DNA from 3 places in the Rossellomorea sp. y25 genome. Region 2 is predicted to be linked to each of the others. Evidence: riboswitches for the same ligand, from Rfam matches in the RefSeq annotation. Region 2 holds a riboswitch; each other region holds the start of a gene.
What was found. A riboswitch is a leader RNA that binds a small molecule or an ion and turns the genes downstream of it on or off. The one in region 2 is predicted to bind cobalamin.
Positions count from the first base shown of each region.

Region 1: linked by a shared signal. The riboswitch ahead of metE (5-methyltetrahydropteroyltriglutamate--homocysteine S-methyltransferase) and the one ahead of AAEM60_RS06330 (acyl-CoA thioesterase) in region 2 are both predicted to bind cobalamin.
Region 3: linked by a shared signal. The riboswitch ahead of AAEM60_RS18435 (hypothetical protein) and the one ahead of AAEM60_RS06330 (acyl-CoA thioesterase) in region 2 are both predicted to bind cobalamin.

Region 1 is NZ_CP145886.1:3,654,403-3,662,519, forward strand. Features, by position in the region: gene pckA (phosphoenolpyruvate carboxykinase (ATP)) at 154-1,743, shown strand; gene AAEM60_RS18395 (lmo0937 family membrane protein) at 1,797-1,946, opposite strand; gene AAEM60_RS18400 (GNAT family N-acetyltransferase) at 2,179-2,967, shown strand; gene AAEM60_RS18405 (biotin transporter BioY) at 3,011-3,550, opposite strand; gene metE (5-methyltetrahydropteroyltriglutamate--homocysteine S-methyltransferase) at 3,969-6,269, opposite strand; cobalamin riboswitch at 6,422-6,607, opposite strand; SAM riboswitch class I at 6,677-6,787, opposite strand; gene AAEM60_RS18415 (hypothetical protein) at 6,885-7,082, opposite strand; gene thiC (phosphomethylpyrimidine synthase ThiC) at 7,060-8,117, opposite strand, start outside.
Region 2 is NZ_CP145886.1:1,280,839-1,296,024, forward strand. Features, by position in the region: gene shc (squalene--hopene cyclase) at 1-745, shown strand, start outside; gene AAEM60_RS06290 (DUF3445 domain-containing protein) at 821-1,759, shown strand; gene AAEM60_RS06295 (dimethylamine monooxygenase subunit DmmA family protein) at 1,756-2,238, shown strand; gene AAEM60_RS06300 (PDR/VanB family oxidoreductase) at 2,235-3,188, shown strand; gene AAEM60_RS06305 (arylamine N-acetyltransferase) at 3,299-4,072, shown strand; gene AAEM60_RS06310 (hypothetical protein) at 4,116-4,301, opposite strand; gene AAEM60_RS06315 (YuzF family protein) at 4,394-4,645, opposite strand; gene AAEM60_RS06320 (S8 family serine peptidase) at 4,787-8,863, opposite strand; gene AAEM60_RS06325 (helix-turn-helix domain-containing protein) at 9,167-10,417, opposite strand; gene AAEM60_RS06330 (acyl-CoA thioesterase) at 10,732-11,205, opposite strand; cobalamin riboswitch at 11,352-11,541, opposite strand; gene AAEM60_RS06335 (flotillin family protein) at 11,744-13,252, shown strand; gene ade (adenine deaminase) at 13,559-15,186, opposite strand, start outside.
Region 3 is NZ_CP145886.1:3,663,968-3,671,315, reverse strand. Features, by position in the region: gene AAEM60_RS18475 (hydrolase) at 1-8, shown strand, start outside; gene ytkD (RNA deprotection pyrophosphohydrolase) at 104-577, shown strand; gene AAEM60_RS18465 (ABC transporter permease) at 567-1,367, opposite strand; gene AAEM60_RS18460 (ABC transporter ATP-binding protein) at 1,348-2,124, opposite strand; gene AAEM60_RS18455 (ABC transporter substrate-binding protein) at 2,201-3,202, opposite strand; gene AAEM60_RS18450 (prolyl oligopeptidase family serine peptidase) at 3,421-4,221, shown strand; gene AAEM60_RS18445 (DUF2584 domain-containing protein) at 4,249-4,491, shown strand; gene AAEM60_RS18440 (hypothetical protein) at 4,532-4,864, opposite strand; cobalamin riboswitch at 4,996-5,183, shown strand; gene AAEM60_RS18435 (hypothetical protein) at 5,350-5,871, shown strand; gene AAEM60_RS18430 (ABC transporter substrate-binding protein) at 5,892-6,830, shown strand; gene AAEM60_RS18425 (copper homeostasis protein CutC) at 7,057-7,348, shown strand, end outside.

The sequences.
Region 1 (8,117 bases), 2.3 Mb from region 2:
AAGAAACAAGCTGTATTTGGACGAAAAATGTGACAAAATGAAGACACATTATAAAATTAAATAAATAGTATAGACTAATAGCTTGATTGTGTTATACTATTTTTGTGAAGTAAGCGATGCCATTAAATAAATTTATATAAAGGAAGGGTTCTAATGAATTCAGTGAGCATGTCTAATGAATTAACAGAATTACTTAACGGTCAAAATATTCAGGAACAATTATCTGTTTCCCAACTAGTTGAAAAAGTCCTTCAACGCAATGAAGGCGTTTTAACATCATCAGGTGCAGTCAGAGCAGAAACTGGTAAATACACAGGACGCTCTCCTAAGGATAAATTTATTGTTGAAGAACCATCCACGAAGGATAAGATTGAGTGGGGTTCTGTCAATCAACCCATCTCTTCAGAATCATTCGATAAACTATATACAAAAGTGATCAATTACTTAAAAGAAAAAGAAGAAGTGTTCTCATTCCAAGGGTTCGCAGGTGCAGACCCAAAACATAGACTGCCGATTCAGGTTATCAACGAATTTGCTTGGCATAATCTTTTCGCTCATCAATTATTCATTCGCCCGACAGAAGAAGAGCTAAAGGGTCACCAATCAGAATTCACAATCGTTTCTGCTCCGAACTTCAAGGCGGATCCCGAAGTTGACGGAACTCATTCTGAAACATTTATCATTGTATCATTCGAAAGAAGAATTGTCCTGATTGGTGGTACTGAGTATGCAGGTGAAATGAAGAAATCGATTTTCTCTGTCATGAACTACGTGCTTCCTGAATCCGATATCCTTTCCATGCACTGCTCTTCAAACGTGGGACGCGAAGGCGATGTGGCATTGTTCTTCGGTTTATCCGGAACTGGAAAAACGACTTTATCCGCAGACCCTAACCGCCGTTTGATCGGCGATGATGAACACGGTTGGTCTCCAAACGGTGTTTTCAATATCGAAGGCGGCTGCTACGCTAAATGTATCGGTCTGACACGTGAGAAAGAGCCACAAATCTTCGATGCCATCCGTTTCGGTTCTGTCCTTGAAAATGTTGTCCTTGATGACAATTCCCGCATCCCGGATTATGAGGATAACACATTAACTGAAAACACTCGTGCTGCATACCCTCTTCAAGCGATGGAAAACATCGTTGAACCAAGTGTTGCAGGACATCCAAATACAATCGTATTCTTAACGGCAGATGCATTCGGGGTATTACCTCCAATCAGCAAACTGACGAAAGAACAAGCAATGTACCACTTCTTAAGTGGATATACATCGAAGCTTGCAGGTACGGAGCGTGGGATCACTTCACCACAAGCAACGTTCTCAACATGCTTTGGCTCACCATTCCTGCCACTTCCTGCAACTCGTTATGCCGAGATGCTTGGGAAGAAAATCGATGAGCACAATGCACAGGTATTCTTAGTGAACACCGGGTGGACTGGTGGAGAATACGGTGTTGGTAACCGCATGAAGTTATCTTACACTCGTGCTATGGTTCAAGCAGCTCTTGAAGGCGAACTGACTCACGTTGAAACAGAAACGGACGACATCTTCGGTCTGAACATCCCTGTTCACGTTCCTGGTGTTCCTGACGAAGTGCTGCAACCAAAAAGAACATGGTCCAATGAAGCAGCATATGAAGTGAAAGCAAAAGAACTAGCCCACAAATTCAACGAGAACTTCAAGAAATTCTCAAACGTACCATCTGAAATCGAACTTAAAGGCGGTCCATCCGTTAAATAGTCTACTATACAAAGGTCCGTCCCTCATTCTTGAGGGACGGACCTTTGTTATGGTTATAATCCTTTTTTACGGCCGGTGATTCTGTTAAATAAAAAGACTACAATGGCAATAACGAGTAAGATATGGATGATGGCTCCTCCGATTTTAAAGATCAATCCGAGCAACCAAAGGACTAAAAGAATTCCAATAATGGTCCAAAGCATGAGTTTCCCTCCTAATAACTGTGATTGATGCTAAGATTCCCTATTTCCATAAATTTAAAACCATACATGGTATTTCACATATAAAAATATACAACCATTAGTAACTTCTGTTAGTCACGCTGAATTTACTCAATAAAATTCTTGCTCTCATTAAATTTTCCTAAAAATAATACTTTACTAAATATTTCTAATTTTGTATGATAATGATTAAAATTCACGGAGGGGAATCAAGATGATCAGACAACTTACAGAACAGGATCATGATATTTGTCAGCAACTCATTCAGCAGCAGCCGGCTGAAAATTTGTTTATTATCGGGGACATTGAAGCCTTTGGGTATGAACAGGATTTTCAGAAAATTTGGGGCGACTTTGATGCGAAAGGGAATTTGAGGGGAATCCTCCTTAAGTACAGAGAAAACTTCATCCCTTTTTCCATGGGTGAATTTGATGCGGAAGGGTTTGCCAGAATCATCAATGGGACTGAAGACTACAGCATCGTTTCCGGATTAAAAAGGATCGTGACGCAGGTTGAACCCTTTTTATCCAGAGAAACTAAATCAATAAGACATATGTATTATGCGAAATGTGACAACACGGAATCAATGAACCGACATGCCCTGCCTCATGTTAAACAGGCTACCCTCAATGATCTACCTCAACTTGTGGACCTATTGAACAGCATCCCTGAATTTAGTGGTGGTGATTTTTCTGTAGAAAAAAGAAAACACAGCATGGAAGCCGGTGTTTCCAGAAGCTATTACGTAGAGGAAGACGGAAAGTTTGTTTCTTCCGCCTCTACAACCGCCGAAAACAGTATGTCAGCGATGATTGTGGCAGTTTGTACCCATCCGGAGTACAAGAAAAAAGGATACGCTACGGAATGCATGACGAAGCTCTGTCGTGACGTATTAGAAGAAGGAAAAGAATTGTGCTTATTCTATGATAATCCTGAAGCAGGGAAAATTTATAAGCGAATCGGATTCAAGGATATAGGATATTGGTCTATGTATAAATTTTAGTCATAAAAAAAGTTGACTCCCAACAAAGAGTCAACTTTTTTCATTATGCTGCTGCTTTCCGATTCCCGATTAACCTCGCCTGAACCAGTCGTTGTCTTACAGTGATTCCAATCCAACTGGCCAGGAATGCTTTGATAAGTCCAACTACGATAAATGGATATACACCTGCTGCCATTGCCTGATTCCAGCTAAGATCGGCTACAAATTTAAGTTGAATGGTACCCAGGATCAACGTAATGATCATTCCGACTGTATTGGCAATCATCGCCATCGGAATGGTGAATTTGGTTTTTTCAAGAATGAAGCCTGTAAAGAAAGCCGCTACGATAAAGCCGAAAATATAGCCTCCCGTAGGACCGACCAGTACCTGTGCCCCTCCACTGAAGCCCGCAAATACAGGAACACCCACTGCTCCCAGGGCTGCATAGCAAACCATGGCAAACGCTCCATATCGGCTTCCAAGAATCGTCGCGGTAATTCCTACTGCCAATGTTTGTCCGCTGATTGGTACGAGTGGCAGTGGAATCTCGATTTGAGCGAAAATCCCCGTAATCGCAGCAAAGATGGCACAGTGAATGATCATCCTTAGTTTTTCTCCGTTCACTTTCAAATCCCCCTTGTGTATGTAAACTATGTATAACATTAAGTTAACACAATTGAAAGGATTTTGGGAAGCTTATTTTTCTTCCCTCTCGTTTTTTAACTGGGAGCATAAACATTACATATCATTTCTTTAGCCTGCCATTCTAAAGCGGTTTTTAATGTAACCCTCCCTTTTGGGAACTCATCAATCCCCTTATCACTCACCAAATATAGGATAGTGCGATTTGGCTGATGTTCATTAAATACTTGAATGATTCTTCCTATGGCTATGTATGGCATTTTCTTTCTCTCCTTATGAGCAGGACGCACTTCCTTTCACCTGCGCCCTGCGTTTTGTAAAGGTGGATCACACGAGCGTACAGCTACACTCGATCATATTTCTCTTCGTTCTCCGTCTATTATCTTTCATTTTTAAGAAGCACTTCTTCACGCACTTGTTCCGCAGCTTCCACCATGGTTTTAAGAGCTAAGACCGTCTCATCGATCCCACGTGTTTTCAAACCACAATCCGGGTTGACCCAGAATAAATGGGGATCCAGCACTTCCAGAGCCCGATGTATATTGCGGATTAATTCTTCACGTTTCGGCACCCGTGGACTATGAATGTCATATACCCCGAGACCAATCCCTTTGTCATACGTATAATCTTCAAAAACATGGATCAACTCCCCATGACTTCTTGATGTTTCAATCGAGATGACATCAGCATCCAGATCACTGATGGCATCTATAATATCTTCAAAATCCGAATAGCACATATGTGTGTGGACCTGGGTTTGCTTCTGTACAGATGAAGTGGCCAATCTGAAGGCATAAACGGCAGCCTTTAGATATTCCTCCCAATTTTCACTCTTTAAAGGCAGACCTTCCCTAAGTGCCGGCTCATCGACTTGTATCATGCGAATCCCATGGGCTTCTAATTCCTCTATCTCTTTTTGGAGAGAAAGTGCGATTTGATTCGATACTTCATATCGTGATATATCATTCCGAATAAATGACCAATTTAGAATCGTGATCGGGCCCGTTAACATCCCTTTAACCGGTTTATCGGTTAATGATTGGGCATATACGGTTTCTTTAACCGTCATCGGTTCTTTAAAATTCACATCACCGTAAATGAGTGGTGGCTTCACACATCTGGAACCGTATGATTGTACCCATCCAAACTTCGTAAATTGAAAACCATCTAATTTCTCACCAAAGAATTCAACCATATCAGTCCGCTCGAATTCCCCATGTACAAACACATCAAGACCTATTTGTTCCTGAATTTCAATCCAGCGTTTTATTTCCGCATGAATATATTGTTGATACTCCCCATCAGAAAGTTCTCCCTTCCTCCATTTCAACCTTTGCCTTCTTACTTCCTGGGTTTGAGGAAAACTTCCTATTGTAGTGGTAGGTAGAAAAGGTAATGAAAAGTACTTCGCCTGTTCCAGTTTACGAATATGGAAAGGATCCTTTCTCCCTACATTATCGGGTTGCAATTCCTCAACCTCTTCCTGCACCTCCCTATTATTGCGCAGGGGTGATTCGTTTAAATTCTTAATCGCCGTTACACTTTGAGCAATCTCATCTTCTATTGTCTCGACTCCCTCACGAATCCCCTTCGTTAAAATTGTGATTTCATGTAATTTCTCATCAGCAAATGATAGAGCGTCAATGAGAGGTGTATCAATTGCTTCTTCATTCTGCAAGGTTACAGGTACATGAAGTAAACTGCATGATGGTTGTATGATCAAGCGATCACTCGGAACATACCCTGCAATGAACGATAGAAGCGAATGGGTATCAGCAAGATTACTTCTCCAAATATTCCTGCCATCAAGAATGCCGGCAGCCAGGAATTTATCTTTAGGAAAACCAAATCTTTTCAGCGCCGCCAAATTCTTACCACGATCATGCATAAAATCTATCCCTATGCCGTCCACTGGGAGTGCTAACACCCGCTGGTACCTTTCCAAACTATCATAATAGGTTTGGAGGATGATCTTTAACCCGGGGCAGGATTCTTTAAGTGTTTGATAGACTTCTTTAAATTGATCCATCTCTTCATCCCCGATGGATGTGCACAAGATCGGTTCATCCATTTGTACCCACTCTACACCCTCTTCCTGTAAATCACGCAATACTTCAGCATAAAGAGGGACAAATTGATCAACGATGGTTTTATAGTCCCCGTTATCATACCCTTTGGACAATTTCACAAATGTGAACGGACCTAAGATAACCGGTTTTCCTTCTATACCCAGTTTTTCTTTTGCCTCCCTAAAAAAATGGAGGGGACGATTTTCCACCAACCGGGGAACGATCCCATCAAGTTCAGGGACGAGATAGTGATAGTTGGTGTTAAACCATTTTGTCATTTCCAGTGCCACCGCGTCCTTTGATCCTCTGGCCATTTCAAAATACGTTTCAAGAGAGACCTTACCCCCACCATAATGAAACCTCTTAGGAACCAAGCCGAACATGACGGCTGTATCAAGCACATGATCATATGAGCTGAAATCTCCAACCGGAATCAAATCAATTCCCTGATCCAGTTGCTTCTTCAAATGGTTGACTCGTATTTCCTCCATTTGTTCTAAGAAGGAATCCTTTTCAATCTTCCCTGCCCAAAATTGTTCCAGCGTCTTTTTCCATTCACGCTTTTCACCGATTCTTGGATATCCTAAATTTGAACTGATCACCTTACTCATTCAATCCTCACTCCTTATACTTGATATGGTTGTCATCAACAAAAAAATCTCCCTTTCAAATGAAAGAGAGATTCATACGCATCACTAACTTGAGTTGAGACAATCTTGTATTCTCAACACGTATTCCTCACCCCTCTCTATATCCACGTAGAGCATAAGCGCATACAACAGGCAGGTCTCCTGACTTAGGTTCACAGCTTCTTATCCCTTCCCATTTCAACAGAAATAGTGGTTGAATGATAAGTCGCTCCCCATTACAGTGGCGGGACCGTGCCGGATTTTCACCGGTCTTCCCTTTTAGCTGAGCATGACTCAGCACCTATTGCATTTGTCTATTTAATTTTTCTTTCATAAAAACGAAAAGCCCTCTCTTGCGAAAGAGAGGGCTTCATGTTTATGAGAATCCTCTCTTATTTTCCAAAGCAAAGTGCTTTGCAGGAATTAGCACCTTTTCAACACATCGGTTGAATGGTTGCCGGGTTTCACAGGGCCAGTCCCTCCACCACTCTCAATAAGAGTTACAAATATATTCATTTACTATTCCGAAATTTGTAATAATCGTAGCACGGTACATATAAGCTGTCAAAAGAAATTTAATTAATACCTTACACGTTTCTAATAATAGGTACTTTCTACATAATGACATTTGATACAAGATCTTGTTACATCCGTTTCATAAAAGACATGTCTGCAGTTTTCCTGAATGCTCTTCACTTCTTTTTCGAGTTGGATGACTCTCTGATTGAGCTTTACGATCTCATTCTTCAATTTCAGTACATGACAAGAAGGTTTATCGATAGATGTTTGATCCATTTTCCACAAACTCCTTCGATTTTTCTTTCAATCCTTTTTCTATTTCCTTATGAGCATCATTCATGCTAGTCTCCTTCATTCCCCTTATGTCATGTGATATTCTCATTGAACAAAATTTCGGGCCACACATTGAACAAAAATGGGCCGTTTTTGCCCCTTCTGCAGGAAGTGTTTCATCATGATACTCCCTTGCACGCTCCGGGTCCAGGGATAAATTAAATTGGTCATTCCATCTAAATTCAAATCGAGCCTTAGAAACGGCATTATCTCTGACTTGTGCCCCTGGATGGCCTTTCGCCAAATCCGCTGCATGTGCTGCGATTTTATAAGCAATGACACCTTCTCTCACATCATCTTTATTCGGTAATCCCAGATGCTCTTTCGGTGTTACATAGCACAGCATGGCTGTCCCAAACCAACCGATCATGGCAGCCCCTATGGCGGAAGTAATGTGATCATACCCCGGTGCAATATCTGTCGTTAATGGCCCCAAGGTATAAAAAGGAGCTTCATGACAGATTTCCATTTGCTTATCCACATTCTCTTTAATCATATGCATCGGTACATGACCAGGGCCTTCAATCATGACTTGTACATCATGCTTCCAAGCAATTTTGGTTAGCTCGCCTAATGTTTCAAGCTCGGCAAACTGTGCTTCATCATTCGCATCAGCAATTGATCCGGGTCTTAAACCATCTCCTAAGGAAACGGAGATATCATAGGCTTTTAAAATCTTACATATATCTTCAAAATGGGAATAAAGAAAGTTCTCTTTATGATGGGCAAGACACCATTGTGCCATGATTGAACCTCCACGGGAAACAATGCCTGTTGTACGATCAGCCGTCAGATGAATATACCTCAATAAAACACCTGCATGAATGGTGAAATAGTCAACACCCTGCTCCGCCTGTTCGATCAATGTATCCCTGTACACACCCCATGTAAGATTCTCAGCAATTCCGTTTACTTTTTCTAGTGCTTGATAGATCGGTACCGTACCAACAGGGACAGGGGAGTTTCGAATGATCCACT
Region 2 (15,186 bases):
CATTACCTATTGGGCTGCTGAAAAACCACTTGTGCGGCAATCGTGGGACCGGGGGCTTGAATGGACACTTGGTATGCAGAACCGTGATGGAGGCTGGCCGGCTTTTGAAAAAAACAAGACGAAAGGAATCCTTACTTCATTTCCTATGGACGGGGCAGAGGCAGCGGCAATCGATCCATCAACCCCTGATCTAACAGGAAGAGCCCTGGAATTCCTGGGCAGCCGGGCAGGGTTGACAAAGGACCATCCTCAGGTGAAAAGAGGGATACAATGGCTGAAGCTGATGCAAAAGGACGATGGGTCCTGGTACGGGCGCTGGGGTGTCTGCTATATCTATGGAACATGGGCGGCCATCACGGGTATGAAAGCAACGGGTGTGCCGTCTTCTGATAAACATATCCAAAGAGCAAAAGCTTGGCTGGAAAGCATTCAACACAAAGACGGGGGCTGGGGAGAATCCTGTTACAGTGATCAGGAGAAGACATACGTACCTCTTTCCTTTTCTACCCCTTCACAAACAGCATGGGCACTGGAATCTCTCATCTGTATCGAAGACAAACCAACCCCGGCGATCGACTTGGGCATCATGGCTCTTCTCGAATTAATAAAAGGAGCATCAGATGACTCTTCCAAAACGTATCCAACGGGAGTCGGTCTTCCAGGACACTTCTATATACACTACCATAGCTACCGGTGGATATGGCCCCTGATTACACTCAGCCGGTACAATGAGAAATACGGGTGAGGGACGGACCTCTTGAGGTCCGTCCCTCTATACGATAAAATAAAAGTAAGAATTTTCAGATAAAAGGGTGGTTGTATGGTGAAAGTGGATTCGTTTCCTTATCCCTTTAAGGGGGATGTGTATCGGTATTCGAATAATTCGGTTCCTTTGGAGGAGCAGAGGAGTGTTGAGATTACCTCTTCTTATGAAGAAGAAATCAAGCTTAAACGGAAACTGCTTACGCATCATCCCGAACGGTGCTTTCAGTCCCGGCCGCATACCTTGAAAGCTCAATGGGAAATAGCAGAGCTGGTCATTCAACATCTTACTACGTGTTATCCTCAGCAGTTTTCCCTTGAAAAAAATGATGGAAAATGGACGTTCCACAACCACATTCTAAATGAACAAAAAACCTTTAAACTTGGGGATGAATCCACTTTATCATTGGAACCACTCGATTTTATCGGTCGACATGTACAAGAGGACCTGATTTTCATGATGCAGCGGGATGGGGATTTATATTTGGATGCGGGACAGCTTTGTTTTCCTGCTAATTGGTCCCTGGCTTTTAATTCAGGAATGAGTTTTAAAGAGATCCATAAGCCGATACCCGGTTTTAAAGAAGTAGGATTGGATCAACGAATTCTGAGGTTTTTAATGCATATGGAAGCAGGTGATCCTTGGGTCAGGCGGAATTGGTCGTTAATGGCGGGGGATCGGCTGGATACTTCTCTTGAGACCTTTGATCAGTGGGGGAAGGATAGAAGGGTAGTTACTGGAGAAAATGTCGGGGCATTCGTTCATTTGCGGGTAGAAGTGCAGAAACTGTTCCGTTTGCCTGGGTCAAACGGTTTACTGTTCACGATTCATACCCACCTCCTCTCACTGGATAAGTTCACTCGAAATCCGGAGTGGACCGAGGAATTTCACCGGATCCTGCAGGAGCTTCCACCACCTATCTCAGATTACAAAGGGATTTCCCTTTTTAAAGAAGAGGTTATTGAATACTTGAATGAAAAGCGGGTGATAAAGTGAAGACCGAGACACAGCCAGCGTTCGTACCAAGTAAACGAAAGTATTTATTTTGCGGTGATCATAAAGGGATGAAACGACTGACTCCTATCATAAAAAAAGTAATGAAGGAGAATGTCTCCTTTGAAGTGGTGTATCTTGGTGAAAAGGAAGAAACCAATATCTCACGGTGGTTGCGAAATCAGAGGATGGGCAGTTTTCTATATATAGCAATGGAGTGGGGTAAGCTGGAAGGTCTCAAGCACCTGGCTGTGGAATGTGGTTTTTCTGAAGAGGAAGTGCAGTTAATTGGTCACGGTATCAGAATGATCGAAGTTTTCTGTTGCAAATGTCATCAGAAAACAAAGATTGAGGGTTTGGGTAAACTCGAGACGATCTGTTCCCATTGTCACTTAAAGTTGTCCATTTCCGATCACTACTCTCCATTACGAGGGTCATTCCTCGGTTACGCTACCTTAGAAATGGGGAGTGGTCAAAGGTGAATCTACTCAAAACCATCCCCGTAAAAGTCAGGTCCATTCATCAGGAAACCCCTCATATCAAGAGGTTTACTCTTGTTCATGAACATAACGAATCCCTTCCTTATTTTAGCGGGGGATCCCATATCACTACATATGTTGAGCTGGATGGACAAACCATTGCCAGGTCGTATTCCTTAACGAACCCACCTGGTCAAACAGCCGCCTATCAAATCGCCATCCGTCTAAAAGAAACGTCCCAGGGGGGATCTATGTATTGGCATGAACGGATGAAAGTGGGGGATACCTTACGAGTGGGATTTCCACAAAATCATTTCCCACTGAGTTTTAAAGCAAAACACCATGTATTCTATGCCGCGGGAATCGGTATCACCCCTTACATGTCCATGATGGCAGAGCTTAAGGAGGAGGGACGGACCTTCGAACTCCATTATGCAGTGAAATCGAAAGAGGCTTGCCCTTTCTACTCCTTTCTAACGGAAACCTTTCCTGAGCAGGCTCACTTTTATTTTTCAAAAGAAAAGAGGTTGACAGATACAACACTTTGGAAGCACAGAATAGGAACCCACGTTTACTTCTGTGGTCCACCTTCATTCATCGAAGAATTTACTAGAAGTGCCCTCGAAATCGGATATCCTCCGCGGAGTATTCATTGCGAGAGATTCACTCCTCCACAGACACTAACACGTCGAAGATTTGAAGTGGAGTTAACGAGTGGTCAAACCATTTCTGTGTCGGAAGAAGAGACTTTGTTAGAGGCACTGCTCGAGTTAGGGATCAAAGCTCCCTATTCCTGCCGGGCTGGGCGATGCGGAACATGTGAATTAAACGTGATAGAGGGAAAAGTCGATCATGGTGATTCTTTTTTGAGTGAGGAAGAACGGAATGGACACCGGTCGATTCTGACATGTGTATCGCGTGCCCAGTCTGGAAAGTTGCGAATTCAGTTGTGATAGGGCGTTTGGCATATAAGGTGTTTTTCTTGAAATTCGACATTGTAAAAGTAAATAATAAACAGATACAACATAATGTAGAATGACGCTTAAGAAATGGAGGGCTCACCATTACCGATCTAAATACATTATTTCGCAAAAGAATACATTATCCACCCACAGGGAAAATAACCTTTCAACAATTAGATACCATTTTAGAAGAAACAGCTAAAAGCATCCCATTTGAAAATCTATGTGTTATTGGAAATACGTTCACTGATCTTACCAAAGAAAATCTAATGAATAAAGTGCTCGTGAAGAACGAAGGTGGTCTATGTTATGAATTGAATTCATTGTTTTATTTATTTTTGGTCGAAAATCAATTTGATGCATCTCTCGTTCGGGGAGTCGTTTACGATCATGATAAAGAGCAGTACCAGACGTTAGGAAGGACCCATGTGGTGATTTTAGTCACACACAACGATTCATCATATGTGATTGATACGGGATTTGGAGGAAATCTCCCGTTGAAAACAGTGCCATTATCGGGAGAAGAGGTCGTTTCTTCAAATGGTCAGTTTAGAGTTAAAAAGGCCGACAGTCCCCATGGAGATTATATTTTTGAAATGAAATTAAAGCATAAGCATTCGGAATGGAGAACCGGATATGCTTTCGATTCGCGTGATCACATAAAGGATGTCACTCAATTGAATGACATTCAAACGATTATTGCCAAACATTCAGCTTCCCCTTTCAACAAGCATCCATTGTTGACAAAAAGGACTGATAACGGGAATGTAACATTAACCGATACGTCCTTTACACAGTGGAAGGATGGAGAGATGACGAAAGAGGAAATTGATCATGAGGAATATAAAAAACTGCTGAACATCTGGTTTGAATAATAAGCATAAAAAAAGACTCAGAAAAATATCTGAGTCCATATTTTTACTTGCCGAGTATTTCCATAACGCCTTTATATATAAGGAAAAGAGAGAATATGAGAATTGCTAATATGCCAATGACGTTTGTTACCGGGGCTATGCTTGCTAAAAACGTCCCTGCTAAAGGAGCTTTCAACAATGCAAATCCGGATAAGATACCCGCTACTAACAAAAGAATAAAACGATCCATTCTGTCATGCCTCCTCTCAGGGTAGTATATGTCGGAGGGAAGGGGAAGTTGAACCCAAGATTCGTGATGTTGCCTAATTGCAAATTGACTATTTAAACAGGCATAATGGAGACGATTTGTTGAATTCTCACGAAAAATACAGAGTCACCAGCTTTAAGTGCGATATGATCTGGTTGAACCTCAATCAATTCGCCTCGAATCGTGTCTTTCGTAGTCTCCACAATGAGCATTTTCCCCATGACGGACTGCAGTCTGCTGACGACGAATGGATCAATCAAAGTGGTATAGGAAGTATTTACATTCATGCCCTGGTTACGATCATAAGGCTGATAATAGCTATACATGAAGCACCATCCTTCAAGATGAATTTTTTAGGCTATCTCTTCATTTGTATGTAAGAAGGGTGGTTTGTATTATGGATCAAAGCAGAAAGGAATGAACCCTGATGTAACGAGGGCCCATTCCTTTAAATTCTGGCATGATGTTTAGTTCAGTCCTAATTCCTCTAAAATCGAATCCAACGTTTTTCCGTCGGCTGATTCAACTGGAGCAGGGGCATTCTTAACATGCTCATTCTGTAATAGATAGTTCTTTTGAACAAAATTCATATCGTTCGCATCCACCACTTCATCGAAATTGATGTCGGCAGCACGATTATTAGTATTCCAGGCATCCTGAATGGCAATGGCATCATGAATGTCGATGACATGATCCTGGTTGACATCTCCTCCGACAAGTTTCATATTGTTCACTCTATGATATTTTCCGTAAAGCATTCCGTTGTACTCATAACCGATTTGCTCATTATTCTTCTTAGTTAAGAAGTGGCCTGGAAGTGTTACGGTTATATCATAAGGGTCTTTGCTTAATGGGAGTTTCTCAATGGAGTACTCACCATTATCTGTGATGGATGATGGTGTAAAGACGTCTCCTGTTGAATTTTTGAATTCTACAGTTGCATCTGCTTTTGACCAATCCTTCTTGGCATTGTAGCCACTTCCACTATCAAATCCTTCAGGACTTATATATCCCCTTATTGAGTTAAAGTCAGGATTTACAGTGAATCCTGCACCAGCATGTAATAAATTCATTGTTTCATTGTTGGAATCTGTAACGGTTACCGTCGGGTCCAACCCATCCTCTTTCGTGAAGATTTCATCTTGAAGTTTTACGTGCACCTCAACGATCGCACTATGATCGAATGATTCAACAGGTTCATTGAAGGTGACTTTAATTTGATTTCCTTCAAGTGTCAGGGAAGCTTTTTCTAGAAACTCCCCGGATAGCTTGGCATCAATCACTTCTGGTTTTTTTCCGTAGTGATCTTCAAATGTCCAGGTGGCTTCCTTTGCATCTTGAACATTATCCAGTAATAGGGTTGCCTTTACGGTTTCACCTGTTGTAACGGTATCGACATCGGTTTTCAGATACGCGTTCGGAGTACCTTCTTTAATAAAGAAATAGTTTTTCATCGTACTATTATTCCCAGCCATATCATAGCCCTTCATTCTAAAGTTAAGGGCTTTCACATTCTCATTCATCGCAATTTCTTCGACAAACTTACCGTTTTCATCCATGTAAAGAGGTGACGAAGGGAAAGGTGAATTCCAATAATAAATCATAAAGTTTTTGGATTGATCTGTGTCGATTCCTGCTGCTTGCATTTTTTCAATAAGTGGATCTGTAATTTCAATCTCAAAAGGGTACGTTTCCTGACCCCGCTTATATTCAAGGAACGGTGACTCACCATCCAGGGAACTCTTGAATGTAGGACCTTCAATGTCGATATAGAAATGCTCTGATTTTGTTTTTACTTTGCCTTTAGGATCTGTCATCGCATACTTGATCTTATAGTGCCCAGGTTTTGCGATGGTCATTTCTTCTGAAACGGGATTTTTCTTATCACCGGTAAATGCGAAATAGCCACCCTGGAATGCTCTTAGTAAGTAGTTGTTATCCAGCAGGGCACCCTGCAGATCGAGTGTACCGATTAATCCTAAATCTTCACCTGTTTCCCCGTCCTGAAGGATGATATCCATGCTTTCCATCGGTGAACTCAGGTTGAATTCAACCAGTGCCCATGGATAGCGGAATGGATCATATCCGTGAGTATAGTGAGAAGGTGCAAAGGTGGGGGATAACAATTCAAGTGTATTAAAGCCTTCCTCCGATCTCTTTACGCTAAATGGCACGCGGTAGCTTTCTGTTTGATCATTACGGTTCGTAACGACCAGGTATCCCTCGTAAATCCCTTTCGCAGCTGTTTTAGGCATTGTCAGGAAGAAATTTGAAGTCTTTTTGTTGCCACCATTCACTTTAATAGACTTGTCTGAAGTCACTTCAACTCCATTTTCCTTGAGACTAAGGGTGCCTTCCTGTACATTTTCTTCAAACGTAATGTCAAAGGTTTTCTTTTGATCGCTTTTATTTGTGATTTCAAAGCTTTTTTGTACGCGGAGGTGATCTCCTTCGGCCACTACCTGATTTCCAAAGCTCAATCCCCCAGTTGGATGATCGATTGCAATCAGTTCTTCGCCATTAGGAAGCAACGTTTCATCGTTTATTTGAATCGTTGTTTGGCTATGGAGGGCTTGATACGGATCCACTCTTCCTGCACCAACCTCAAATACGCTGTAATCTCCCTTCAAAGGATCAGATGAGTTCATAAGTATCGTTTTAATATCAGCTGGCTCGAGATCCGGATTCTCTCCCAAAAGTAAAGCTGCCAGCCCCGCTGTGAATGGAGAAGCCATCGAGGTTCCTGAAAGTCTTGAGTAAGCATACTGATAGTCATCCGTGTTCTCAGGATCGATCATAAAAGAAGGGAAAGTCGATAGAACGCTGACCCCGGGAGCGACCACTTCAGGTTTCATATCCAAGCTTTTGTTGACTGGACCCCTTGAACTGAAATCGGCTAACTGGTCACCCTCTGTAAAGCTTTCTTCTAAATTCGTAAACGTGAAGCTTGATGTGCCACTTTCGATTGCTGCTTTTAATTCTTCCCCGGCAGCCTTTGTCATCGAGAAGGCCGGGACATAATGGGCTGATTCTCCGAGGTTATATCCTACATGACCTTCTGCATTGTTGTACATGATCACGGCTTTAGCTCCATGTTCTTTGGCAAATTTCACCTTGTCATTCAGAGCAAAATTTCCTCGCTGAACAAAAGCGATCTTACCATCTACATTTTTATTCGCATAGTCTGCTTCATACCCTAGGCCAACATCTACTAATTCTAGTGATTGATCTTCCAGACTATCGAATGTGTGAGCGAATCCCCTAGCCATACTCACAATACCGGTCGACCAGCCAGCTGTCGTTTGACCGGTAAAAGTGGTTTGGGAAACAGGGACATCACTCGCCCCGACAGTCAAAGCTAAAGCTGCTGTTCCAGGAGAGCCAAGGGTAAAGTCATTTGGTCCTGAATTCCCGGCTGAAACAACGGCCGTCACACCATTTAACACAGCATAGTTAAGGGCGGTACTTGTAGGGTAATAAGGGTCATTGACACTTGCTCCCAATGAGAGGTTGATGACATCCATACCATCTTGAACCGATTTCTCAATTCCTGCAAGGACGTCTTCGGTGTAACCACTTCCGTAAGGACCAAGGACACGATACACATATAAGTCAGCATCTGGAGCAACTCCCTCTACAGATACTTCACTATCATTCTCGTTTTGTCCTACAATGGTTCCGGATACATGAGTACCATGAGAGGTATAATAGGGATTTCCCGTATAACTGAACTCTGGTTCACTCGTACTCTTCCAATCTTCATACGTTGCTTCCATTGGATCCGCATCGTCGTCAACAAAATCATATCCGCCTTTGTAGGCATCCTTTAAATCAGGGTGGTTGTAGTCAACACCTGTGTCGATCACGCCGACTTTGATTCCGTCTCCTGTGATTCCTTCCTTATGTAATTCATCCACTTTTAAATAAGGAATGCTTTCAACAGATGTTGTGATTTCACGGTCTACATCATTAGGAAGATCTTGTTGAACCGGATCGACAGTATAGGTCTGGTTTTTAAATACAGCCTTGACGGCTTTGGAGTTTAGCAGGCGTTCTACTTGATTGGCCGGAAGGGTCATCGCCACACCGTTATATGCTTCTTTATAGGTTTGGGTGATTTTCGGCTCTATCTTTTTTCCTTTTACAAGACTAGTAGATAGATGTTTTGCAACATCTTCTTTGAACATCTTATGTTCTTTCTCCACTTGGGCTTTGGCGTCTTCTTTCTTTACTGTTTTTCCTTTTACTGCAGCTTCTAGTACGGCTACATGCCCAGGTTTGGATTGGAATTCGACGATAACGGAGATTTCTTCACCGGATGCCAATTCATTCGGTTGAAATCCTTGGAGACCTTCTGCGTTATTTAATTTCAGTTGATGCAATGCTTGTCTTTGCTCTTCTGTCAAAGAAGATAAAATCGTTTCTGCTTTCCAATCCGCAGCTGTAGCTGTTGGAGAGGAGTAGCCCGATACAGGGGATAAAAGTAATCCAGTGGATAATGCAATCACAGCTGATTTCTTTGCGATGGAAGATCCATTCATCATCTCTACCTCTTTTCTTTAGTTGTTAGTTCGATAATTCTAAAAATTATTACATTTAATAGTGTAAATTTAAATCTGTCATGTTTGTATGGGGGTTTGTTTAGGGACTATTTAACTACTGATTGGAGTTTAACAATCATTTATCTTCTGATTTTTTAGGAGGGGGTAGGAGGAAAGTTGCGAAATAATGGCGGTGAGTTGGGGTTGTTCAGAAAACAAAACAAATATAGTGGCTAACAATCAACGAGAAATCAGCCGAATAAAAAAATGATAAAAGAAAACCTCCTTTTATCATTAAAAGTGTCATTATTCTAATTCATAATAGCTTATTTCATTGGACATTTTATTGGATGCAAGTTTGAATCCTTTCTCTGTTTGCCCGGTTTTTACATAATATAAAAATAGTTGTCTTTCATAATGCTGATACATCAACTTGCTCCCCGTTTTGTTGAAATGGGGGAGAGCTGTATATTCAATATACTCATATAGTTCTTGTTCATTTCCTTTTATGGTAAGTAAGTATATTTCAAAGAAAACGTAGGTGGGGTCCTGATGCTGAGTAGCCCTTTTTAGTCCTTTTGTCGCTAATTGATTGAGTTCTTCGGAAGAAAGCAGATTCCCTTTCAGACAAGCTAGTATATATCCGCTGAGTGTGACTAAATAATGTGACGCTGGCGTGTCTTCATTAATAAGTTTTAATGCTTTTTCATAGGAATCTTTTGATTCAGAATATCGTTTTCTCCTAAAATATTCGAATCCCAGATTGTTATGGATTTTATGTGCCCTTTCCTTGGAATTAACGGATTCACAGACTCTGAGGAGCTTATCATACTGTTGTTTGGTTTCTTCCATATCAAAGGGTTCTTTGGCATTCAATTGAATTAAAATTAACGTTTCAGAATCGATGACCCTAAGGATATTCAATGTTTTTTGGAAAAAATGCAAGGCTCTTTGCCCATAATAATAGGCAAAGGTGTTTGAATGAATGGAATGATAGGCTAATGCCAAATGAAAATAATATTCGGAGTTCGGATATTCATCGTCAATCTGTTTCAATACATTTATGCAAGTGTTAAATTGTCTTGTTGAATGATAGTAGATCCCTTTGACATGAAGTAATAAATTTTGTTCGAAAGGGGATAGAGGATAGTTTTTGTTTTCGAACATGCCCAGGATTTCCTTGGCTTTTCCATGCTTGTTCAAAAATAAATAATATCTTGCCAGGAAAAGGTTGTATTGAATGATGAAGTCAGATAGAAACCTTAAAGGTTCCTTTTCGATTTCACCTTTAAGTTGATGGATGTCATTGGTTCGAATCATAATAATTGCATCATTCCATTCAGATAATTTAGCCTGTAACGAATGATACCGAGAACGTTCGACTTCCATATTGATTCCAAGCTTCCTTGCCAGTAAATCAGTAATTTCACTGGAATACTCTGTGATCCCTCTTTCGATTTTACTTAGATGTGTGGTAGAGCAGATCCCCTGTGCAAGCTGCTCTTGAGTCAAACCCGAATCTTCACGATGAAATTTAATTAATTTACCTTCGATCATACTACACCCCAAATGAACTATTTTATTATCCATTATAGGAAATATTTTCTCGGTATTCTATAGGTTTAGAACAAGACGGAGGTCTGAAGGCAATAACATCCAAATCGCATCTCTATACTGTTTTTCTCTTTTCTTCCTAGAGTTGATCCTGTACTTCTTTCACCAGAAGAAGGAATCCTGGATGACTTCCCGCTCTAAAACCAACCCCGTTTTCATTCCAATTAGGATCAATAGACTAGCCCTTATAAACACTCAAAGCCTAGAGAAGCTCTGAGTGTTCTTGTTTATTAGGAGAGTTAGCAATCAGGGACTTTTCACAAAATAAGCGCACGATTTTTTCTATGCTCTTTTCGCAAAGGAGCCGTATTGAAAAGCCTCGATTCTTCTTCCGTCTTTGGAATGACTTTTGGTACCGGCTTGGGCTTACCATTTTCATCAACGGCGACCATCGTCAGGAATGATTCAGTCGTCAGGGTTTTGACACTCGTTACAAGATTCGTAGAGTAGACCTTTACATATACTTCCATGGATGTTCGACCTGTAGACGTAACGTAGGCTTCCAGACTTAACGCATCACCGACCGTTGCAGACGACAAAAAGTCGACGGAGTCAATCGATGCCGTGACGACGACTGAGCTGGAGTGCTTCATTGCTGATAGTGCCGCAATTTCATCAATATAGGAAAGGACTTTCCCTCCAAAAATCGTTTGCATATGATTGGTGTCCGGTGGCAGTACCAATTTTGTTTGTATGGTTCGTGAACGTTCTACCGAATAAGCTTGTTCCATTTTCTCATCTCCCAGTTTAATTTCTGAAATAAAAAAAAGCATCTCCCTTTGAAAAGAAGATGCGGCTACTTCAAGCGGACGTCCAGAATCCTGTGATTCCTCATTTGGCTCATATAGCGCAACACCCTCCTATCTCCCGTAGGAACTCTGTGTTCTTCTCAATTGGCAGGTCTCCTGGCTCAGCGTCAACAATTTCATATTCCTTCCCATTTCGATTCGAAACAGTGGATCCATACGAAATCTCAGCTTTACAGTGGCGGGACCGCGTTGGACTTTCACCAACTTCCCTTTTAAGAAGATGACCTGATCATCTTCACCAATGAGCAATGTTTAAATTGTGAACGCTTTTATTTTATCACAGGAATGAGAAGTAAGGTCTTTATTTGGTAGGAATTATTGTATTAAAATTAGAAAATTTACCTAAATATTGAAACTTTTCTACAACCCTTCCGTAGATAATATTGTAGTTAGAAGTTTTATAAAATAGTGAATCAGTTGCTCGACTGATTTATAGAAAAGTTTGAGAGGGGTTGTCAGAATGCTAGGATCATTAAGTATTATCGGATTTTTCATGTTCTTGATTCCTGTTCTGGTTATTGCAGCTATTGCAGGAATCGCGTATTATTTCTGGATGAGGTTCCGCTATCGTACAGCGAGATCCAACCAGGCACTGATCATTACCGGACCGAAACTGGGGGATCCTGAAAAGGAAACGAATATTTTCACCGACCAGGAAGGGCGTTCCATGAAAATCATCAGGGGTGGAGGGTACAGATTAAGACGTTTCCAAACATCTACACCTGTTAATCTTACATCCTTCCAATTAAAATTATCGACACCGAGAGTTTACACAAATGGCGGAGTACCAATCGTTGCAGACGCAGTGGCCATGGTGAAGGTGGCAGACACATTAAACGGAATTGCGAACTATGCCGAGCAGTTCCTAGGTAAGGACCAAAAAGAGATTGAAGATGAAATCATTGAGGTACTGGGAAGTAATCTTCGTGCGATTCTTTCTAAAATGACGGTTGAAGATATCAACAGCAACCGTGAAAAGTTTAACGCTGACGTATCTGAAATTGCCCAGAAGCAGCTGGATCTTATGGGCTTCAAAATTACGTCACTCGGGCTAACGGACATAAGAGATGCTGACGAAGAAAATGGATACTTAAAAAATCTTGGTCGTCCACGTATCGCCGAGGTTCGCAAGCAAGCTGAAATTGCAGAAGCAAACACCGAGCGTGAAACCCGTATTCACCGTGCCCAAACCGATCAGGAAGCGAAAGAGGAAGAATACAAGCGTCAAATTACCATTGCCCAATCGAAAAAAGAGAAGGACATCAAAGACGCAGCCTTCAAAGAAGAAACAGAGCGGGCAAGAGCGAAATCCGAACAGTCCTATGAGTTGGAAAAAGCCAAACTTACAAAGGAAGTGAAAGAGGAAGAGTTAACCCTTCAATTCCTTGAACGTGAACGTGCCGTTAAACTTGAAGCAGAAGAATCAAAAGTTCGTAAAACGAAAGCCGACGCCGAATACTACGAAACCACTCGTAAAGCGGAAGCGGAAGCTCGCAAGGCTGAAATTGACGGGGAAGCGAAAGCCAAGATACGCAGAGAAGAAGGTTCTGCTGAAGCCGATGTTATCAGAGAGCGAGGTAAAGCGGAAGCCGAATCCCGTAAACTGCTGGCAGAAGCAATGGAGAAACATGGTGATGTCATCATTACCGAGAAACTAATCGAAATGCTGCCTGTTTTCGCAGAGAAAATTGCTCAGCCTCTTAACAATATTGACTCTGTTAAAATCATTGATTCCGGTAATGGCCAGGGAGTTCCTTCCTTTGGGAAAAGCATCACCAGAACGATGCTTGATATGCAGGAACCGTTACGCGAAATGACTGGCATCGATGTAGGTGAATTACTGAAGTCATATGCAAATAGATCCCATGAAAGACCTTATCAGCCAGCGATCTCTGAAACAGCTGACAAGGAAGTCGCTGTGACGAACGAAAAGGAAGAAACAGAGGTAAAGGGAAGACAGCCAAAGTAAATAATGAGAGGGAGATGTCTCGGGTATATGGGGGCATCTCTTTTTTTGAGTGGGATAAAAAGAGTGCCAGGCACGGGATGTTGATTCTGTACCTGGCACCTGTTGTTATGACCACTGTACCAGGTACAAATCGGATAAATTGTACCTGGTACAGCAGATCTATTTTAAGAGTGAGGACAATTCAAATGTTAAAAAATGCAAATATTCAACAGTCAAATTCTCCCGGATATTCAACCGGTGAATACACCTCAAAATTCAACTGTCAAAAAAAGAGCAAATTTCAACAGTCAAACACCCATTCATACCCTAAACCCCAACCTTAATATGCTTGGAGCCCTCAACATCAAATAGCCCCAAGTCCGTCAGCTTCAACTGAGGAATCACAGGTAACGTTAGAAATGATAAGGTAAGAAACGGATTGAAGTCCCGGGAGAAACCTAATTCAATAAAGGCGCTCTTCAACAGGTCGAGCCCTGATACCACTTCTTCAAATCCCTGATCGGACATCAACCCTGCTATCGGTAAAGGAAGAGAAGCGATGACATTTCCGTCTCTCACCATCACCAGGCCGCCATGCATTTCGTTAAGCGCCTCGATGGCTTGCAGGATATCACGATCATTTGTACCTGTCGCGACAATATTGTGTGAATCATGGGCAATGGTGGTAGCGATGGCTCCCTCTTTCAATCCGAATCCTTTTACAATGCCCAAGCCGATATTTCCTGTCCCGTTATGTCTTTCAACGACAGCCATTTTAAGTTGGTCCTGTTGAATGGAAGGGATAAAGAATCCATTTTCTACTTGAACCTTTTCAATCCGTTTATTGGTTCTAAGGTGATTAGGGATGATTTCGATAATATGTGCTTCCTTTGTTCCGCCTATCTCGATTTGCAGATCCTTTTCAGTGAGATTCGGAATATGCACAGTTGAAGTCAGAGGTGGTTTTGGCGCAGGTTTTACGATTGGGTCGCCGACATACTGACTATGTGCAGCTACCAGTTTCCCTTCTTTGTACACCTCTAAGATAGAGAGCGTTTTAAGATCATCCAGTAAGACAAAATCCGCATCGTATCCAGGTGCAATTGCGCCTTTCGTGTGTAACCCATAACATTCAGCAGCATTCAAAGAGGCGATGCTAATCGCCAATAGAGGGTCGAGCCCTTCCTTAATTGCTAAGCGGATATTTTGATCGATGCTGCCTTCCTCGATTAAGTCATCCAAGTGCTTATCATCTGTACAGAATAGACAGCGCCGGGCATTTCTATCGTTAACAACTCCAATAAGTGATTTCAAATCCTTGGCCACGGATCCTTCGCGAATGAGAAGGTACATCCCTCGTCGTATTCGTTCCAATGCTTCAGGGACGGTGGTGCATTCATGATCGGTTCGAATGCCGGCCGATTTATAAACATTGACCGCGTTTGTGGAAAGTCCCGCTAAATGTCCGTCCATATTATGACTATTTTCCGAGGTGACAGTGATTTTATCGACAATGGAATCATCGCCTTTTTGAAGGGAAGGATAGTCCATTACCTCTGCCAATCCAATGACACGCTCATGTGTAAAGAAAGGTTCCAGCTCTTTGGCTGTCAGCGTTGCTCCTGCATTTTCAAATGGAGTTGCCGGCACGCAGGATGGAAGCATGGTAAACACATCTAATGGGATGTTCCCTGAATCATCGAGCATGAATCCGATTCCTTCTTCTCCGGATACATTCCCGATTTCATGGGGGTCTGTAATAACGGTCGTGACCCCATGCGGGAGGACGACTTTAGCAAATTCGGATGGTGTGACCATGGAGGATTCTATATGAACATGTGCATCGATAAAGGAAGGACTTATATATCTCCCCTTGGCGTCGATTACCTGTTTCCCTTCAAATTCTCCAATTCCAGCGAACATTCCATCTGAAATCGCCACATCCTCTTCGATGA
Region 3 (7,348 bases), 2.3 Mb from region 2:
AGGAGTAATGACAAAAGTGTTGGTTCAGAAGTGAAATCTGTGGACCAATGCTTTTTATTTATGGTTAGATGAAAGAAAGTGTGTGCGGATGAGGTGAAGTCAGATGGAACAGTTTATCGATGAAAATGGGAAAAGAGTAGAAATATGCTTTGAAAAGGGAAGGTTTCAACAAGAATCATACCATGTGTTAGTTCTATGCCGTTTCAAAGAGAAATGGTTGTTAACACGGCATAAAAAAAGAGGTCTGGAGTTTCCAGGGGGAAAGCGGGAAAAAGGAGAAACCCTTGAAGAAGCTGCGATCCGTGAAACGTATGAAGAGACAGGGGGAGTGATCAACCGGCCTTTATTTATAGGGGAATATAAGGTATATGATCACTCACCATTTATCAAAACCATTTTCTTTGCTCAAGCTGAGGAGCTCATAAACAAAGGTGATTATCTGGAAACAGAAGGAGCCGTCCTTTGGAACGGTGATTTCTCCAATATCCATGACGATCCTTCCTTTAGTTTTATCATGAAAGATCAAGTGGTGGACTTGGCTCTCAAGAGAATAAGGGACCTCGACCTTATGATTTGATCAACTTCTTTTCGAGCTGTTCAACCAGCTTATACATAATGGTAGCGAATATGGCAATGACAAGCAGGGATAGAAGGACAAGGGTAAAGTTAAAGACTTGGAAACCATAGATGATCATATATCCAAGCCCCTTGGCGGACACAAGGAATTCTCCTACGATGACCCCGACCCATGATAAGCCCACGTTTACTTTCAGTGTCGAAATGATGGTCGGGAATGAGGCAGGGAGAATGACCTCTTTAAACATTTGCCCTCTTCTTGCTCCGAAAGTCTGCATGACCTTTAAATAATTTGGATCTACTTCCCTGAAGGAAGTATACACAACAATCGTGGTGATAATGACGGAAATGACGGTACCCATGGCGATGATGGATGTGAAGCCGGGTCCCAACCCTACAATTAAAATCGGACCGAGGGCTACTTTTGGCATGGCATTAAGGATGACAAGATAAGGGTCCAATACTTTAGAAAGAAATGGTGACCACCATAATAAAGCAGCTAAAAGGGTTCCAAGTAAGGTGCCGAGAATGAATCCGATGATGGTTTCACCGAGTGTGACAGACAGGTTGGCTAATAGGCTTCCGTCTCCGAGTTTTATGAGAAACAGCTTCCAAATTTTCGAGGGTGAGCTGAAAATGAGGGGATCTACCCAGCTGTTCCGGCTCGCGAGCTCCCAAAGAGAGAAGAACACAAGGAAAATAAGAGCTTGATAAAACCAAACCCATCGCTGTTCTTTCTTCAATGATTGAATGTATTCCAAGTGTTTTTGTTTAATCGATTCGTGATTCAAGTTTTTCAAGCTCCTTCCAGATGGTTTGGAAAAATCCCGGGAATTCTTCGTGATTTCTGACTTCAAAGGGCATTAACCCTGTTAACGATGACGGGACCTCGAATGTGGTGTGAATCCGTCCTGGCTTTGCTCCGAATAGAATGATGCGGTCACTCATGGAGATGGCTTCCCCGATATCATGAGTGACAAGAATGGCTGTTTTTCCAAAAGACTTTAATGTGGAAAACACCAGGTCCTCAAGCTTCAATTTGGTTTGATAATCGAGGGCAGAGAAAGGCTCATCCAAAAGGAGCAATTGAGGTTCTGTGATCAATGTGCGAATCAGCGCTACCCTTTGTCGCATTCCTCCAGACAGTTCCCTCGGATACGACGTTTCTACACCCTCTAACCCCATCTCAGTCAATAAATCACGTGCTTCCTTCCTCTTTTCTTCTGTCAGGGTCCCCATAATGGTCAGACCTAAAAATATATTTTCTTCGATGGTTTTCCATGGAAACAGATAATCCTGTTGGAGCATGTAGCCGAGTTTCTTTTTCATTTTTCGGATAGGTTGGTTGTATAATGAAATCGTTCCTTCGGTCGGTTGGATGAGTCCTGCAATAATGGAGAGTAAAGTGGTTTTGCCGCATCCACTCGGACCGATAAACGAGACAAACTCACCTTCTTTTACAGAAAGCGTAATGTCTGAGAGGGCATGGGTGGCCGTTTTGGGTGAAAAGTAGGTATGATGGATCGATTCTAACGATAGAAAGTTCACTGTATTTCAGCCTCCATTTTCTTTTTTCTATAAGTAAATGAAGGGCTGACATGTGAAGTCAGCCCCAGGATTGTTGCTACTTTGCTGCTTTTTCAGCGATCGAAGTATTCACTAACGTTTCATGATCAACGGACTGCGGAAGCTCTCCTGCTTCATCCATGATGTTTTGGAGATTGTTCCACTCTTCTTCGTCAAGGATTGGATCGGTCGCAAAGGACCCTTGTGATTTATAGCGATCGACAACTGTTTCAATCAGTGCAAGCTCTGTGTCTTCAAAATAGGGCTCAATCACCTTAGCAATGTCTGCTGCACTGTTTTCCTCCACCCATGCTTGAGCTTTGTATAGAGCTTTCGTGAATTTTTCCACCGTTTCTTTGTTGTCTTTCATATAGCTGTCTTTGGCCATGAACGTTGTATAGGGAACATGCCCTGATTCGGTTCCAAAGGAAGCCACGATATGCCCTTTTCCTTCCTGTTCAAAAATGGACGCCGTTGGTTCGAATAGCTGAACGTAGTCCCCTGTCCCCGAAGCAAAGGCGCTCGCAATATTAGCGAAATCAATGTTTTGGATCAGGTTTAAATCGTTCTGAGGATCGATGCCGTTCTGCTTCAGCACAAATTCCCCTACCATTTGCGGCATTCCGCCCTTACGCTGGCCAAGGAAGGTAGAATCTTTTAATTGATCCCAATCAAAGTTTTCCACTTTTTCACGGGAGACGAGAAACGTTCCGTCGGTTTGGGTTAATTGAGCAAAATTAATGACCGGATCATCCGAACCTTGTGCATGGACGTAGATGGAGGTTTCTGAACCGACCAGAGCGATATCGGCACCGCCCGATAGCAAGGTGGTCATCGTTTTATCTCCACCCCACGTAGTGGTCAATTCAATGTCCAGCCCTTCCTCTTTGAAGAATCCTTTTTCGATGGCTACATATTCAGGGGCATAGAAAATCGAGCGGGTAACCTCTGCTACACGAACCTTTTGTACGACTTCTTCTTTTTCTCCACATGCTGTCAAACAGGTTGTTAACATGACGATGAGCAACATGGCAAAGCTACTTCTAAGCCATTTTTTCATTCAATATTCCTCCTTTAAGCTTTGTGAAACCGGTGTAACGATAGAATGGGATGAGTGCATCTCTCTTTGCCTTGTTTATCCTTATATATAAGAAGGGTAGGATGGTCATGAAGGCTGCGTCTCGGCATCTCCTGTTGATGATGAGATTTGCTAAAATAGTCTATGTAGAGTATAAAAAATGTGTGAATACCCAATGCACGTTTTGAAAGGAAGAGAATATGAAAAACGGAACGATTGTGAAGAAAACATTGTTTCCTTCACCTAATCCACATGTGGAACTATATGAAATTACCTATCTATCCGGAGGTCTCCGGGTGAGAGGCTTATTGGCTGAACCTGTCGGAGGTGGAAAGTATGATGGGTTCCTCTATCTGAGAGGGGGGATCAAAGGCGTCGGAATGGTCCGGCCGGCGAGAATCGCTCAATTTGCTTCTCACGGATTCATTGTTTTTGCTCCTTATTACAGAGGAAACCTTGGCGGAGAGGGAAAAGAAGATTTTGCTGGAGATGATCGTGAAGACGCCATTTCCGGTGTTGAATTGCTCAAACACTATCACAGGGTGGTCCATAACCGGATTCATGTGTTTGGCTTTTCCCGTGGAGGAGTAATGGCGTTACTGACAGGCGTGGAGCGCAGGGACGTTACCTCTGTTGTTACATGGGGAGGCGTTTCGGATATGTTCTTAACATATGACGAACGGAAGGATCTCAGGAGAATGATGAAAAGAGTCATAGGGGGAAGTCCCAATAAATTTCCGGAAAGATATGAATGGCGTACGCCCCTATATGAGTTAGAAAACCTGGAAGCTCCCGTTTTGATCATTCATGGTGAAAAGGATCAGAACGTTTCAGTTGAGCATGCATATAGATTAGAAAAACGACTGAATGAGCTGAATAAATCTGTGTCATCCCAATACTTTAAAGAGTTTACGCATTACTTCCCTCCACGAAAGAACCAACAAATCGTCTCCATGCTATGCACCTGGATGAAAAATCAAAAGACAGTGGTGTATGATTAAATACAAAAAGGATTGAGGTCAAGCGAAATGGGCATGGGCTTAGAGTTAAACACGATGATCGTGACAAAAGGAAAAGAAGTGAGGAAAGAAGAGAATCTGTTCGTACTGCAAAAGGACGGATATCGCCTTTACCCTATGCATATTCCGATAGAGGTAAGAAAAACGAAACACAGTGACCCGAGTGGTTACGGCAGTATCGAAAAGATGGAGTGGATGGATGAGAAAACGACGATCCTGTATCGGTTGATTTCCTTGAATTCCACGAACTAAATAAAGGAGGGCTGTAAACATCTGCTTACAGCCCTCCTTTTTAGTTGATTTCCTCATATAAAATATAACGATTATCCTCTGTCTGGGCGATTAGATAATTGCTGTGATCTTTCACGCTATAGATGGGTGTCCCTTTTTTTAGTATATTTGCCGAGAAATCATTCTCGGGGTGATATTGACTATCAATCTTTTCTTTAATAGATCCAAGCTTTTCATCCAGAACCAACTTCTTCTCCACAGGGACCTTCACATATTCCTTCTTGTTCACCACCATCATATCCCCGTATCCACATAATTCATGGGATGCAGGTTTTTTGTCTCCGCATGCACTTAACAAAAATACGCATAATAGCAAAACAATCAATCGCTTCATGTTTTTCCTCCTTATCATTTCTTCACATACTCACAAGATATTCAAGCTTGTACGTCAACATGTTTGTTTTTTTATGCAAAACTTCATCATCTTTCATATGGATAAAGTGGTATAATGTTCCTTAAGTGAATAAACCCACGCAGAAATTAGGTGCTGATCTTTAGCATAAAGGGAATTCGGTGTGAATCCGAAGCTGTTTCCGCAACTGTAAGTGCTGACGAAATAAGAAGAAAACCACTATTTGATCATTCAGATGGGAAGGTTCTTAGAGTAGGCTGACGCACGAGCCAGGATACCTGCCTTTTTTCCATCGTATTATGCTCTTCGGAAGTTAAGGGTATGGTGCGGCTTTTTAGCATCTCTTTTTTCATATGGATGACAACTGCCGGCCAATATTCTTGGGTGGTTTTTTTGTGTTTATTTAAACCTCCCGGAAGATACGATAGGTGCTTCACAAACATCATTCAGAAAGGAGGAACTTACATATGGCAAAGGATTTCCGCTATTTATGTTATCCCTATATGCGTGAGTCTGTTTCAACCGTGGATTTTGAGATCCGGACCGATTCACTGTCGACTAAAATTGGACTCGCGTCATCAATGACGGAGCACTTACCGAAAGTTCAGGACGATTTACTATATTTAGCTGAGATGGCGTACCACCTCAATGGTTCGGTCCGGGGAATGACAGCCATCAAGGAAGACGACTTGAATAAATTGAGCCAAATGTACGATCGTTATGTGTCGGAAGTCGAGGAGCGTATCCAAACCTTTGTCCTTCCTCAAGGCTGTACAGCCGCATGTACGCTTCATACCTGTCGCAGTGAAGCAAAAAAGTCCGTCCGTGCCTTACATAAAGTCAGTACTGAGATGAAAGTGGAAAATATTCTATTTAAATACGCTCATTTACTGGCAAATGTCCTGTTTGTGATGGCCGTGTATGTGAATAAATGTGAAGGGATTGAAGAAATTCCTTTTGTGAGTAAATCGTATAAAGACAAAATATAGAGAAGCGGGGAAGATGAAATATGAAAAAGTCATGGTTAAATAGTTTACTATTATCATTCATCCTGGTTGTTTTCGTAGGGTGCAGCAATGGGGAAGAAGTAACATCCACAAAGGAAGTCAAGTCTGATAATGAGTCTTATTCTGTCATCGATGACAGGGGAGAAGAGATTAGCTTTGAGAAAGTGCCGGAAACCGTTATTTCCTTACAGCCGAGTAACACAGAGATTCTCTTTGCCATAGGAGCAGGAGATAAGGTAATCGGGGCAACTGAATACGACAACTATCCAGAGGAAGCGAAAGAGATTAAAAGAGTGTCGGATTCCATGACAGTCAATGCGGAAGAGGTCATTGCACTAAAGCCGGAAGTTGTCATTGCTTATACCACTGGAGATGATGCAGGAGTGAAGCAGCTTGAGGAAGCGGGATTAAACGTATTCGTCATTCAATCTGCCCAAACCTTTGAAGATGTTTATGGGGATATAGAACAAATTGCAACGGTAATGGGAGTAGAGAACAAGGGGAACGAATTGGTAGACGGCATCAAGCAACAGATTTCAGATGTGAAAGAAAAAGTAAGCACGCTAAAGGAAAAAGAACAAGTATATTTTGAAATCAGTCCCTCCCCTGATATTTATACAGCAGGAGCAGAAACGTTTCAGCAGGAAATACTTGAAACGGCAGGGGTCGAGAATATTTTTGTAGATCAAAAAGGCTGGGTGAAAGTAGGCGAAGAAGAAATCATTAAACGGAACCCTAATATGATTTTAACGACAGTGGGTTATGTCGAAGAGCCGACAGCCGAAATCAAGTCCCGGGAAAGCTGGAAAGATGTAAATGCAGTGCAAAATGGCCAAGTCTATTTCTTGGATTCAGACATTATGTCAAGACCAGGACCACGTATTGGAGAAGCCGTTGAGCTAACAGCAAAAACGGTGTATCCGGATTTATTTTCTGAATAAGATTGAATGGGAGATGGGGAAGACAATGATTTGCAAGAGGAATCATTGTCTTTTTCTGATAGATTGTTACTTTTTATAGGATTTGTAATGCAAACGTATGAGTATTGTCTTTTTAAATAACAACATATTTCATATTTTTGCGGGGAAATCCTTTTCATCACAAGTTCAACAATCTTCAACATTGTGATAAAGTTAACGTAACATCATCACGTTAGGAGAATTCAACATGAGCAAACTGGAAGTCATAGTCTTGAATGAGGAAGATGCCAAAGTTGCAGAAGCATCCGGAGCAGATCGACTTGAATTGGTGTCTGCCATACATGAGGGAGGATTAACTCCTGATTTTCATGTGATAGAAAAAGTATTAAGGACCGTTTCAATTCCTGTTCAGATTATGATCCGATTACATAGTAAATCTTTCTCGTATCAGTCTGATGAATTGCATACCATGGTGGAACAAGTTAGAACAATGGTTGAAATGGGAAGCCGTGGCATCGTCTTTGGCGCATTATCACATG